One region of the Eubacterium ventriosum genome, then DNA from elsewhere that is predicted to be linked to it. Evidence: predicted binding sites of a transcription regulator. Region 1 holds the regulator's gene; the other holds the start of a gene.

Evidence for each region. Region 1 encodes HrcA, which represses chaperone genes, less so after heat shock. Its sites were predicted from a motif close to TGTTAGCACTCNNNNNNNNNGAGTGCTAACA; they were not measured.
Region 2: NQ558_RS09015 (co-chaperone GroES) is a predicted target of HrcA. The motif match lies at 1,854-1,884, and genes of this name have one in related genera.

Annotation. Positions count from the first base shown of each region.
Region 1 is NZ_CP102282.1:2,549,910-2,556,640, reverse strand. Features, by position in the region: gene hemW (radical SAM family heme chaperone HemW) at 1-578, shown strand, start outside; gene NQ558_RS11490 (MATE family efflux transporter) at 716-2,116, opposite strand; gene NQ558_RS11485 (DegV family protein) at 2,277-3,119, shown strand; gene hrcA (heat-inducible transcriptional repressor HrcA) at 3,572-4,618, shown strand; gene grpE (nucleotide exchange factor GrpE) at 4,663-5,310, shown strand; gene dnaK (molecular chaperone DnaK) at 5,376-6,731, shown strand, end outside.
Region 2 is NZ_CP102282.1:1,997,851-2,004,581, forward strand. Features, by position in the region: gene groL (chaperonin GroEL) at 1-1,483, opposite strand, end outside; gene NQ558_RS09015 (co-chaperone GroES) at 1,533-1,820, opposite strand; gene NQ558_RS09020 (DNA-3-methyladenine glycosylase family protein) at 2,010-2,930, opposite strand; gene NQ558_RS09025 (Cof-type HAD-IIB family hydrolase) at 2,957-3,748, opposite strand; gene NQ558_RS09030 (hypothetical protein) at 4,025-4,624, shown strand; gene NQ558_RS09035 (glutamine--tRNA ligase/YqeY domain fusion protein) at 4,785-6,458, opposite strand; gene NQ558_RS09040 (3D domain-containing protein) at 6,685-6,731, opposite strand, start outside.

The DNA.
Region 1 (6,731 bases):
ATATTCTTCCCGATGAAGAAAGTGAAAGAAAGATGTATTATCTTACAAATAATATTTTGCGTTCTAATGGATATAGAAAATACGAAATATCTAATTATAGCAAACCGGGGAAAGAATGTAAGCACAACATAGGTTATTGGCAGCGAAAAGAATATTTAGGTTTTGGCATTGGTGCGGCATCTTTGTATAAAGAGAATCGTTATAATAATATTTCAGATATAAATAAATATATTGAAGTATTAACTAACAATATCAAAGAGAATTCAATAAATAATGTGGGAAATTCCAGTGAAGTTGAAAATCAGGTTAATATTCTAAACAGTATAGTAAAAAATCTACAGCAGCTTACTGAACGGGACAGAATGGAAGAATTTATGTTTTTAGGGCTTCGAATGATGGAAGGTGTAAGCATGGAAAAGTTTGAACGGTATTTTGGGAAGCCTTATATGGAAGTTTACGGAAAAGTTCAGAAAAGAATGGAAGATAAAAGATTTCTTATAAATGACAATGGTTACGTTAAGCTTACAGAGTTTGGTATAGATTTAAGCAATTATGTAATGTCAGAATTTTTGTTTTAAAAATATATTAAATTGTGGTAGCACCAGGCAGGTGACAATTCAAGTAATTAACAGTTTGATGTTTTACATTTCAATAATATAAAAAAGAACAACTGATTTCAAAAAATGAATCGGTTGTTCTTTTTTCTTAATTATTTTTAGTCAACAATTGTGTTAAGCCAAATATCTTTTTTCACCATTATAAATCCTATTAATGCCTTAACACCTTCAAGCATATTTACAAGGAAGAATATTCCAACAATGTGTATGGCAGTAAATTTTGTAAGACATATTGCAACAGGTACATTTACAAGGCAGACAAAACAACTGTCGAATAGAAATGTAATTATAGTTTTTCCACCACTTCTCAAAATGAAATATTCAGAATTTGACAGCGATATAAATGGTGTTGCAGCAGCTACAGCCCATATAAATTTTGTGGCAAGTTCGCGTATTTCGTCGGTTGTATTATAGAAATGTGGAAATACAGGTCCAAGTAGGCCAAGAATTATAATCATGCCAAATGATATTAAAAGTGAAAAAGCAGCCATTCGTGTAGCAGTCACTTTGGCCTCTTTCAGTTTTCCGGCACCTAGTAGTTGTCCTACAACAATAGCAATAGTTGTTCCCATTGTAACAAAAATACAATTAGAAATATTTCCAATAGTATTGCAAATATTTAGGCCTCCTACAGTGGCAAGACCTTTAGTGGACAAAACCTGTGTTTGCAATGTAAGACCACCTGCCCATAAAAATTCGTTAAGCATGAGAGGGGCACCGGTTATAATTATTTTCTTAACAAGAGACCCCGGAACCTTAAGAGTTCTGTAGCAATGTTTAATAAAAGGATAATCATTTGAATGTCTATGAGTATAAATTACAAGATAGCCACATTCAACAAAACGTGAAATAACAGTGGCGATGGCTGCACCAACAACGCCCATGGCAGGAAATCCTAATTTTCCAAAAATAAATATGTAATTGAGAACTATATCAAATACTACAGCCAAAACTCCGGCTTTCATAGGGACAACAGTCTGTCCGGATTCTTTAAGAGTAGTGCTGTAGCAGTTAGAAATAACAAAAGGTGCAATTCCAATAACCATTATGTAAAGATAGTTTTTTGCATAATTGAATGTTTCCTGAATATTTCCTGAACTGCTTCCTTCATGAAGAAACATATTAATTAGCGGTTCATGAAGAAAAATCATAACAGAAAGAGAAATAGCAATAATTGTAATGCCAATAAGAATCTTCATTCTAAAAACATCACGAACACCATTGTGATTCTTTTGTCCAAAATACTGGGCTGAAAAAAGTCCTGCTCCGGACATTCCTCCAAATACTAAAAGATTAAAAACAAAAAACAACTGATTTATAATTGCAACACCTGACATCTGATTGGTTCCAAGCTGTCCTACCATAATATTGTCAGCCATACTAACCAGATTAGTAAGAAGATTCTGGATAATAATGGGGACGGCAATTGTAAGGGTCATTTTGTAAAAATTTTTATCGCCAAAATATTTATCTTTAAATGATAAAACAGATTCATTCATATTGTTAACTCTCCTTTATAATTAGTACAAAATATATTGATTTTTATTTTGTGCTGAAATACTATTATGCTACGGATTTGAAAAGAATTCAATAGCCTATTGACGTATACGATACAAGCAAGTACAATAAAAACACTTAAAGGTGAAGAGGTAAAATATAATGATTAAATTTATGGTAGATTCAGGTTCAGACTATGATGTAAATGAAGCAAAAGAAAAAGGAATTGCATTTGTTCCTTTGTCGATTACTTTTGATAATGATACATATAAAGATGGAATTGAAATAAGCAGAAGTGAATTCTATAAGAGAATGAGGGAGGAAGATATTTTTCCCAAGACAGCTCAGCCATCACCACAGGCATTTCTTGATGTTTTCGAAGAGGCTAAGGCTAATGGAGACCAGATAATAGGTGTTATGCTTTCAGGTGGAATAAGTGGAACGTATCAGAGTGCCAATATTGCAAAAGATATGGCTGAATATGACGGAATCCATCTTATAGATTCAAAAACAGCAGTATATGCTATAAAGATAATGGTAGATTACGGAATGCAGTTAAGAGATGAAGGAAAAACTGTAGATGAAATTGTAGAGGCATTGGAAGAATTAAAATCAAGAATATCAATTAACCTTGCAATTGACAATCTTGAAAATTTATACAAAGGTGGACGACTTACAAAGATGCAGGCAGGTTTTGGTAATTTTGCAAAGCTTAAGCCGGTTATTTCAATTCCGGAAGGAACGTTAATTGTAAAAGGTAAGTTTATCGGCAGAAAGAAAGCCATTGCAGGACTTGTTAGTTATATAGAAGGAATGGACTTAGATGAAAGATTTCCAATTTATGGAATTTATTCAGACGGAACAGAGAATCTTGATAACTTTGTAAAGAAAGTTGAAGAAAAAGGAATTAAGTTTAAGGAATGTTATCAGATAGGACCTACAATAGGAACTCATGTTGGACCTGAAACATTTGGATTTATAGCAGTAGAAAAAGCAAAGAATTAGTTAATAAATGTTGGAATAGCAATGACGATGAAAGCTATAATAAAAATATAATAACCACAATGAAAAGAACTGTTAAGTTGGCAGAGTTCAAGTGCCGGAGTAACAGTTCTTTTTCTTATACAGATTAGAAATCCGCACCAATTGATTGCACGGATTGTTACGTGTTACGCACTCCCGCAATCCTCCCTGATATTTGCATATCGCGAAGCTTACGCTTCACCTTTATGTTCATATCCGGGCGTGTCCCAAGGTCATTTTCCCATCATTGTGCAAGCAAAGGTGAGAAAAGACCTTTGGACAATGCAATCGCGTACAAAGAAAGTTCACAAATTATTTACAAAACTTTTTTTAGAAAAATGTTGACAAAGCGGTTGAGGAGTGGTAACTTTAACACAGATAAAATATTAGCACTCAAATTAAACGAGTGCTAACAGAAAAAGAAAGGAGATGCCATGGAACTTAATGAGAGAAAAGAAAAAATATTAGACGCTGTTATTAGGAACTATCTTGAGACAGGCGAACCAGTGGGTTCCAGAACCATTTCCAAATATACAGATTTAAATTTAAGCTCAGCAACAATTAGAAATGAAATGTCAGACCTTGAAGAGTTAGGTTACATAGTTCAGCCACATACATCGGCAGGAAGAATTCCAACTGATAAAGGTTACAGATTTTATGTAGACAATATTCTTAAAGACAGGATGGCAGAGCTTGATGAGAGAGAGAAGAAAGTTACTGAAAAGGAAGATTTACTTATTCAGAAAGTTGATAAGGTTGAAACCTTATTACAGAATATGGCGAAGATGTTAGCAACTAATACTAATTACGCCACAATGGTTTCCACACCGAAAGCACAGACTAACAGAATTAAGTTCGTACAGCTTTCAGTTTTGGAAGAAAAGAGTCTTCTTTGTACGGTAGTTTCAGATAAGAACCATGTGGTTAACAAAATTGTCAAAGTCAGCAAGGATGTTAACCAGGAAATAGTAGTCAGATTAAATGTAGCTCTTAATACAGTCCTTGCAGGATTATCAATTGAAGAAATTAATTTAGGAGTTATGACTACACTGGCATCACAGGCAGGAGAGTTTGAATCAGTTGTAAGCGAGGTTTTGAAAGCAATAACGGAAGCAATTGCAACAGAGGAGCAGATGAAGATTTATACTTCAGGTGCAACCAACATTTTCAAATATCCTGAATTAAGTGATAAAGAAAGAGCAAGCCAGTTACTTACTACATTAGAAGAAAAGTCTCAGCTTACCGAATTAATTAATGAAGGAGATGAGGAAACAGGTATTCAGGTCTACATTGGAAGTGAAAGTCCTGTACAGTCCATGAAAGATTGCAGTGTTGTAACTGCAACATACGAATTGGAAGATGGTTTCAAGGGAACAATAGGAATCATCGGACCGAAGAGAATGGACTACGAGAAAGTAGTAGATGCTTTAAGAAATGTGAAAGAACAACTAAGTGATACATTTAAGGATGAACATTCATAGCAAAGCTTAGTTAGACAATAGAATAAGAAAGAAAGGAAAGTCCAATGGAAAAAGAAAAAGAAACTTTGGATGAAAACATTACCGAAGAAACTAGTAATGAAGTTAAAGATAATGAAGCTGAAAACACAAAGGCTGAAAATATTAAGACAGAAGAAACTGTAGAAGAAGCTAATGAACAGGAAGCTGAAGATACAGAAACTTCTGAAGAATCTGAAGATACTAAAAAGAAGTTTTTCAAAAAGAAAGATAAGAAAGACAAAAAGGATCAGCAGATTGAAGAATTAAATGATAAATATCAAAGACTTTTTGCAGAGTTTCAGAATTACAGAAACAGAAGCGAAAAGGAAAAAACAGCAATGTATGAAGTAGGAGCTAAGGCAATCATAGAAAAAATTTTACCGGTTGTTGATAACTTTGAAAGAGGCGTTGCAGCTCTTAGTGAAGAGGATTTGGATTCACCTGTAGGTCAGGGAATGAATCTTATCTATAAACAGATGACAGCAGCTCTTGAAGATATGGGAGTTACAGTTATCGAAGCTGAAGGAAAGGAATTTGATCCTGAACTTCACAATGCAGTAATGCATGAGGACAACGAGGAACTTGGAGAAAATATGGTATGCCAGGAATTACAGAAAGGATACAAATACAGAGATTCAGTTGTCCGTCACAGTATGGTAAAGGTTGCTAACTAATTAACAACATACCATTTCAAATAAAGATATTAACAAGTTTTTAGATTATATAGGAGGAAACAATCATGGGAAAGATTATTGGTATTGATTTAGGAACAACAAATTCATGTGTAGCAGTAATGGAAGGTGGAGAACCTACAGTAATAGCAAACGCTGAAGGATTCAGAACAACTCCATCAGTAGTAGCATTTAAGAAAGATGGTCAGAGATTAGTTGGTGATAACGCTAAACGTCAGGCTGTAACAAATGCTGAAGGTACAGTTTCATCAATTAAAAGACATATGGGTACAGATTATAAAGTAACAATTGATGGTAAGAGTTATACACCACAGGCTATTTCAGCTATGATTCTTCAGAAATTAAAAGCTGATGCAGAAGCTTATCTTGGTGAAAAAGTAACAGAAGCAGTTATTACTGTACCTGCTTACTTTAACGATGCACAGAGACAGGCAACAAAAGATGCAGGTAAGATTGCAGGTCTTGATGTAAAGAGAATTATCAACGAGCCAACAGCAGCAGCTTTAGCTTATGGTCTTGATAATGAAAACGAACAGAAGATTATGGTATACGATTTAGGTGGTGGTACATTTGATGTATCTGTTATCGAAATCGGTGATGGCGTTATCGAAGTACTTGCAACATCAGGTGATAACAGACTTGGTGGTGATGACTTTGATAAGAAGATTATGGACTATATGGTAGCAGACTTTAAGGGCAAGACAGGTATCGACCTTTCAAACGATAAGATGGCTATGGAAAGAGTTAAAGCTGAAGCAGAAGATGCTAAGAAGAAACTTTCATCAGCAACTCAGGTCGAAATCAGCATTCCTTTCATTACAGCAAATGAACAGGGACCACAGCATCTTAATATGACACTTACAAAGGCTAAATTCGATGAATTAACAAGAGACCTTGTTGAAAGAACAGCAGTTCCTGTACAGAATGCATTAAAGGATGCAGGAATTACAGCAGCAGAATTGAGCAAGGTATTATTAGTAGGTGGTTCAACACGTATCCCTGCTGTACAGGATAAAGTAAAACAGTTAACAGGTCATGAACCATCAAAGAAGATGAATCCTGATGAATGTGTAGCACTTGGTGCTTCTATCCAGGGTGGTAAATTAGCAGGTGATGCAGGTGCCGGCGAAATCCTTCTTCTTGATGTAACTCCACTTTCATTATCAATTGAAACAATGGGTGGTATTGCTACAAGACTTATTGAAAGAAATACAACTATTCCTACAAAGAAGAGTCAGATCTTCTCAACAGCTGCAGATAACCAGACAGCAGTAGATATTAACGTAGTACAGGGTGAAAGACAGTTTGCTAGAGACAACAAGAGCCTTGGACAGTTTAGATTAGATGGTATCCCTCCAGCAAGAAGAGGTGTTCCACAGATTGAAGTAACATTTGATATTGAT
Region 2 (6,731 bases), 550 kb from region 1:
GATCAAGAATACCTGCATCAACCATTTTTACATATTCTCCGTGTAATGCATCGAATCCTGTACCAGGTTCTGATTCACGAACTTTGTTTACAATAACTGAACCTTCAAGTCCTGCATTGTGTGAAATAGTAAATAATGGTGCTTCAAGTGCTTTAAGGATAATAGAAGCACCTGTCTTCTCATCTCCTTCTAAACTTTCTACTAATTCAGCAACCTTCTTAGAAGCATGGATATATGCTGAACCACCACCTGCAATAATACCTTCTTCGACTGCAGCTCTTGTAGCATTTAAAGCATCTTCCATTCTAAGTTTATTTTCCTGCATTTCAGGTTCTGTTGCTGCACCAACTCTGATAACTGCAACACCACCTGCTAACTTAGCAAGTCTTTCCTGTAATTTTTCTTTGTCAAATTCAGATGTTGTTTCTTCCAACTGTGCCTTAATCTGTGCAACTCTGCCTGCAATTTCTTCTGAATTGCCAAGACCGTCAACAATGATTGTATTTTCTTTTGCAACCTTAACTGATTTAGCTCTACCTAAATCTTCAATCTTAGTATCTGCAAGTGAAAGACCTAATTCTTCTGAAATAACCTGACCACCTGTAAGGATTGCAATGTCCTTTAACATCTCTTTACGTCTGTCACCATATCCAGGTGCCTTAACAGCTACAACATTAAATGTTCCTCTTAACTTGTTAACGATTAATGTTGTTAATGCTTCACCTTCAACATCTTCAGCAATTATAAGAAGCTTAGCTCCTGACTGAACAATCTGTTCAAGAACAGGAAGGATTTCCTGAATATTTGAAATCTTCTTATCTGTAATAAGAATATATGGATCATCAAGTGTAGCTTCCATCTTTTCCATATCTGTTGCCATATATGCTGAAATATATCCTCTGTCAAACTGCATACCTTCTACAAGGTCAAGTTCAGTCTTCATCGTCTTTGATTCTTCAATAGTAATAACACCGTCGTTAGAAACCTTTTCCATTGCATCTGCAACCATGTTACCAACTTCTTCATCACCTGCTGAAATAGCTGCAACCTTGGCAATCTGTTCTTTTCCTGTTACAACACTGCTCATGTCAGCAATTGCTTCTACAGCACAATCTGTAGCCTTCTTCATACCTTTTCTTAAGATAATAGGATTAGCTCCTGCAGCAAGGTTCTTCATACCTGCATTAATCATTGCCTGAGCCAAAACTGTGGCTGTTGTTGTACCGTCACCTGCTACATCGTTAGTCTTTGTAGCAACTTCTTTTACAAGCTGTGCGCCCATGTTTTCAAAAGAATCTTCTAATTCGATTTCCTTTGCAATTGTAACACCATCATTTGTAATTAAAGGTGCACCAAAAGATTTATCCAATACTACATTTCTTCCTTTAGGTCCTAATGTAACCTTTACTGTATCTGCCAACTGATTTACGCCGGCTTCTAAAGCCTTTCTGGCTTCTGCTCCATATTTAATTTCCTTAGCCATTTTAAATTACCTCCAAACTGGTTATATAATTTAGGGCTTTAACCCTTTATTAGTCTTCAACAACAGCAAGAATGTCAGACTGTTTTACAATAATAAATTCTTCTTCGTCTAGCTTAACTTCATTTCCTGCATATTTTGAAAAGATAACCTTATCTCCAACCTTAACTGTCATTGTTACTTCTTTTCCATCAATTACTCCACCGGGACCTACTGCAACAACTTCTGCCTGTTGTGGTTTTTCCTGTGTCTGACTTGTTAAAATTATTCCTGACTTTGTTTTTTCTTCAGGAGTGCTCTGCTTTAATACTACTCTGTCTGCTAATGGTACTAATTTCATTTTAAAACCTCCATCTATTCTGTCTCATTTCTTTGTTAGCACTCATCTTCTTTGAGTGCCAATCAACTATGAACTATATTAACACTTTTTGGAATTAATGCAATAGTAAATCTGATTTTTTACAATTATTTAATATTTTGTCATCAAAACTTTATAAATTATTCTGTTGCTGATTATATTTTTTGCTAATTATTTCTTCGTTCCAACCTTGTTTTCTCTTCCAAAACAAAAGAGATATTGCTGTGCATAACCGCCATATTCTCCATACTGTTCTTTTGCAAAAAGCTGAATTTTGTCTTTTGGTGTATCCTCTCCATTAAAATAAACGCTTTCCATTATTCTCTTTATCCAAACATCTACTGGGAATGCTTCTCGAAAGCCTAAAGAAAACAACATTACACAGTTGGCCACTTTTTCGCCTACGCCCTTTATGCTAATTAGTTTATCTCTGGTTTCATTTTCATTTAATCCTTTTAATGTTTCCATGGAAATCACACCTGTTGCAAGTTTCTGTGCCGCATCGTAAAGATATGGTGCCCTGAACCCTGTTTTCATCTCTCTAAAAGCTTCCTCAGTTATTGTTCCAAGAGTTTTCACATCAGGAAAAGAATAATATCTCTCACCGTTTACTTCTCCTAAATACTCACCGTATTCCTCACTTATTCTTCTAACCAACTGCTTAATATGTGGTATTTGTTTATTTTGGGAAATAATAAAAGATATTAATGTCTCGTAAAATTCCTGATTAAGAATACGTATTCCCCACTTTTCCTTAATAGCTTCTTCTAATTTACTATCTTTTTTTAAAAGGAAAGATTTAATTTCATTATAATCTCTTTCAAGGTCAAAATATGGAATCCATATGTTTTCCACATCAGGCTTTTCAGTATTAAAAAAAATTAATTGATTACCACTTTGTTTAATATGAAGCAACTTATTAAAAGCAACCACAACATAATCTTCTTCATCCTGCTTGTAAAATCTAAAGCACTGGCCACATTCTAAAGTCTGCTCCAAGTCAAAATCTGTAATCTCTTTTATAATTGTATTTTTGTTTTCTATTTCTATTCTAAAATTTTGTCTGCTTTTTTCTCCAAATGTATTATCCATTATTTTTTTCGTTTACCATTTCTTTTCTAAATTAATTCAAACTTCTTTAAGCCGTTATAAATTCCACCTTCATCAAATCTGTCTGTTTTGTATTCTACTTTATTTTTAAGTTCCTGATTACCATTGCCCATTAAGCAACCGTATTCAACATAGTTAAGCATATCAATGTCATTAAAGCTGTCTCCGAAGGCATATGTGTCCTCTTTTGGAATGCCTATTTCTTTAATAAGTCTGTCAATTCCAACTGCTTTATTGTATCCCTTTGGAATAAATTCAAGAAGCATATTGTTATGGTTAATAATCGAGTAGTCGTTCTTAAACTTTTCACTAAAAGCTTTCATATCACTATCATTCTGAAAGCCACCGGTTACCTTGGAAATTTCAATATGTTTTTCTTCTACTGTTTTAATTGAATTAGGATTTTTCTCATAATGTACGTCCATATACTGTACGTTTGCATGAATAAGATTAGAAGTATCAGTTCCAACATAAATATATTCTTTTCCTTCTGCCAATGGAAAAAATCCATATTCAAGGAAACCGTCAATAACTCTTCTTGCTTCAGCATCCTCAAGCTTCTTATAGTAAAGTTCTTTTCCATTTGTCTCGCAGTAAGTTCCTGCACCTGCAATTATGTTATCAAATCCTAAGTTTATAAAATCAGGGTAAATCATGCATTTTGTTCTTCCTGTGCAAATAACCGGTATGTGCCCATTAGCCTTCAAAAGCTCAATGGCCTTTGCCGTATCTTTTGGAATCCCCTTTTCATAGCTGTAAATCGTACCGTCAATGTCAAAAAATACAATCTTTGTATCCATACATTCTTCATCCTTTCTTATTTTTATCTAATTTACTTTTATTCTCACTTTTATAATAAAATTCAATTTATGATTTTTTATAAAAGAGTTGATTTTTCTCTGAAAAATTTCTTTTTTACTTGTTTTTATTCACCATTTAGTAGACTAACATTTTTGTCCTGCTATTTCAACAATTTGTGGCAATGTTTTTTTCTAAAATTGTGTATTATTGCTTTATTTTAGTTAAAAATAGTATTATAATTATCTTAACAATTTACCGAAATGGAGGATATAGCTATGGGATTCTTTAAGAAAATAATAGGTGCGGCAGCAGTTGCCGGTGCTGCAGTTGGTGGAGCTTTATATGTAAAAAATAAAAAAGACGAAAATGAAGGCTTTGAAGATTTTGATGACGAAAAAATCTTTCAGGTAAACACCGGCAATGACAATGATGGCAACAAGAAAGTCACAATTACCTTTAACAGAAGAAAAGCTAAAGATGTAACTGATAAAGCTGTTGACAAGGTTGCAGATGTAACTGATAAGGTTAAAGACATTGTTACTGAAAAAGTTGGTGAAGAAAATATCGAAAAGGTAATGGATAAGGTAGACGAAGCCAAAGATAAAGCAATGGATGCCAAAGACGTTTTTGTAGAAAAAGTTGGTGAAGAAAACATTCAGATGGCAAAGGACAAAGTTAAAAATGTTGTAAATCAGGCAAAAGACATTGTTTCGGAATTTGTTGGAAAAGATGACTACGAAGAAGTTTACACACATGATTTTAATGAAGATGATTTCGTAGACGAAGACGCTGTAAATGAAGATGTTGAAACAGAAGATGACGTAGACCTTGGCGAAGGTGATGACCTACTTAAAGACGAGGTTGAAGATTTATAGAAATACACTTATTTGATGAGAATTAAATAACTACTCTTAATTGGATGCTTTATTTTTTTTCATACGTTTCTTTTATTTGAAAAGGAGCTACACCTCGGTGTGGCTCCTTTTCAAAATTCACAGTACTGTTTACAATTTACTCTGGTTTTGTCCAAGCTTTTTATTTAGGTAGCTTAAATGAACTTTTAAGTGAAACAATTCTGTTAAATACAGGTTTCTCTTTTGTATAATCTTTTAAGTCTGCACAGAAGTATCCCTGTCTTACAAACTGGAATTTGTCTTCCGGCTTAACATCTGCAATATTTGGCTCTACATAGCAGTCTTTTAATACAGTTAATGAATTAGGATTTAAGTTAAGTGTTCCATCTTCATTTAACTTGCCTTTTTCTTCATCAACAATATTTTCATATAATCTGACTTCTGACTTAACACCATGTCTTGCTGATACCCAATGGATTGTTCCCTTAACTTTACGTCCTGTAAAGCCACTTCCACTTCTTGTTTCAGGATCATAAGTACAATGAATCTCTGTAACATTTCCATTTTCGTCTTTCTTATAATCTACACATTTAACAAAATATGCATTCATAAGTCTTACTTCGTTACCAGGGAATAATCTAAAGTATTTCTTTGGTGGTTCTTCCATAAAATCTTCTCTATCAATGTAAATCTCCTTACAGAAAGGAACCTTTCTTGTTCCAAGTTCAGGACATTCTACATTGTTAACCACATCAAACCATTCAACCTGATCTTCAGGATAGTTGTCAATTATAACCTTAATTGGATCAAGAACAGCCATAAGTCTTGGTTTCTTAGCCTTCAAGTCTTCTCTAATACAATATTCAAGCATTGCATAGTCAACTGAACTCTGGCTCTTTGAAATTCCACATAAGTCAACAAACATCTTAATTGACTCAGGAGTAAATCCACGTCTTCTCAATGCTGCAATAGAAACAAGTCTTGGGTCATCCCATCCGTCAACTATTCCGTCTTCAACTAATTTCTTAATATATCTTTTTCCTGTAACAACATTTGTTACATATAACTTAGCAAACTCAATCTGTCTAGGTGGATTAGGATATTCCAATTCTCTAACTACCCAGTCATACAAAGGTCTATGATCTTCAAACTCTAATGTACAAATAGAATGTGTTACCCCCTCAATAGCATCTTCTATTGGATGAGCAAAATCGTACATTGGATAGATGCACCATTTATCTCCTGTTTTATGATGTGTCATATGAGCAACTCTATAGATAATTGGATCTCTCATGTTAATGTTAGGTGATGTCATATCAATCTTAGCTCTTAATACTTTTTCACCGTCTTTATAAACACCCTTTTTCATGTTATCAAATAACTCTAAGTTCTCTTCTACAGATCTGTTTCTGTATGGACTATCCTTACCCGGCTCAGTTAATGTACCACGGTATTCTCTGATTTCTTCAGGAGAAAGGTCACAAACATATGCTTTACCTTTCTTAATTAACTTAATAGCTGCTTCATACATCTGCTCAAAATAATTTGAAGCAAAGAATAATCTGTCTTCCCAATCAGCACCAAGCCACTTAATATCTTTTAAAATTGATTCCACGAACTCTTCCTTCTCTTTAGTAGGATTAGTATCATCAAATCTCATATTAAACTTTCCATTGTACTTCTTTGCTAAACCATAGTTTAAAAGAATAGATTTAGCATGTCCTATATGAAGATAACCGTTAGGCTCTGGTGGAAATCTAGTCTGCACATGGTCAAATCTTCCTTCCTCTAAATCTTTATCAATTATTAATTCTATAAAATTTTTTGATTCAATCTTTTCGTTTTCTAATTCCATTTTAGCCTCCGGGTTAATTATATTTTTTCACAATTATTGAATTATACAATAAATATGCTGTTTTTTCAATATGTTTGCCTGAAATAATAATGTAATGCAAAAAGAAGCTTTACCCAAAGCCAAACTCACTTTAAAGTAAAACCTCTTTTATTAACTTTTAATTCTCTTTAATTTTAACTTTATACGAATATTACATCTTATAAAAGTTTATCTTTTAACTACTAATTTATTTTTCTACTAAAACTTCCATATATCTTACACCCCAGGCAAGAG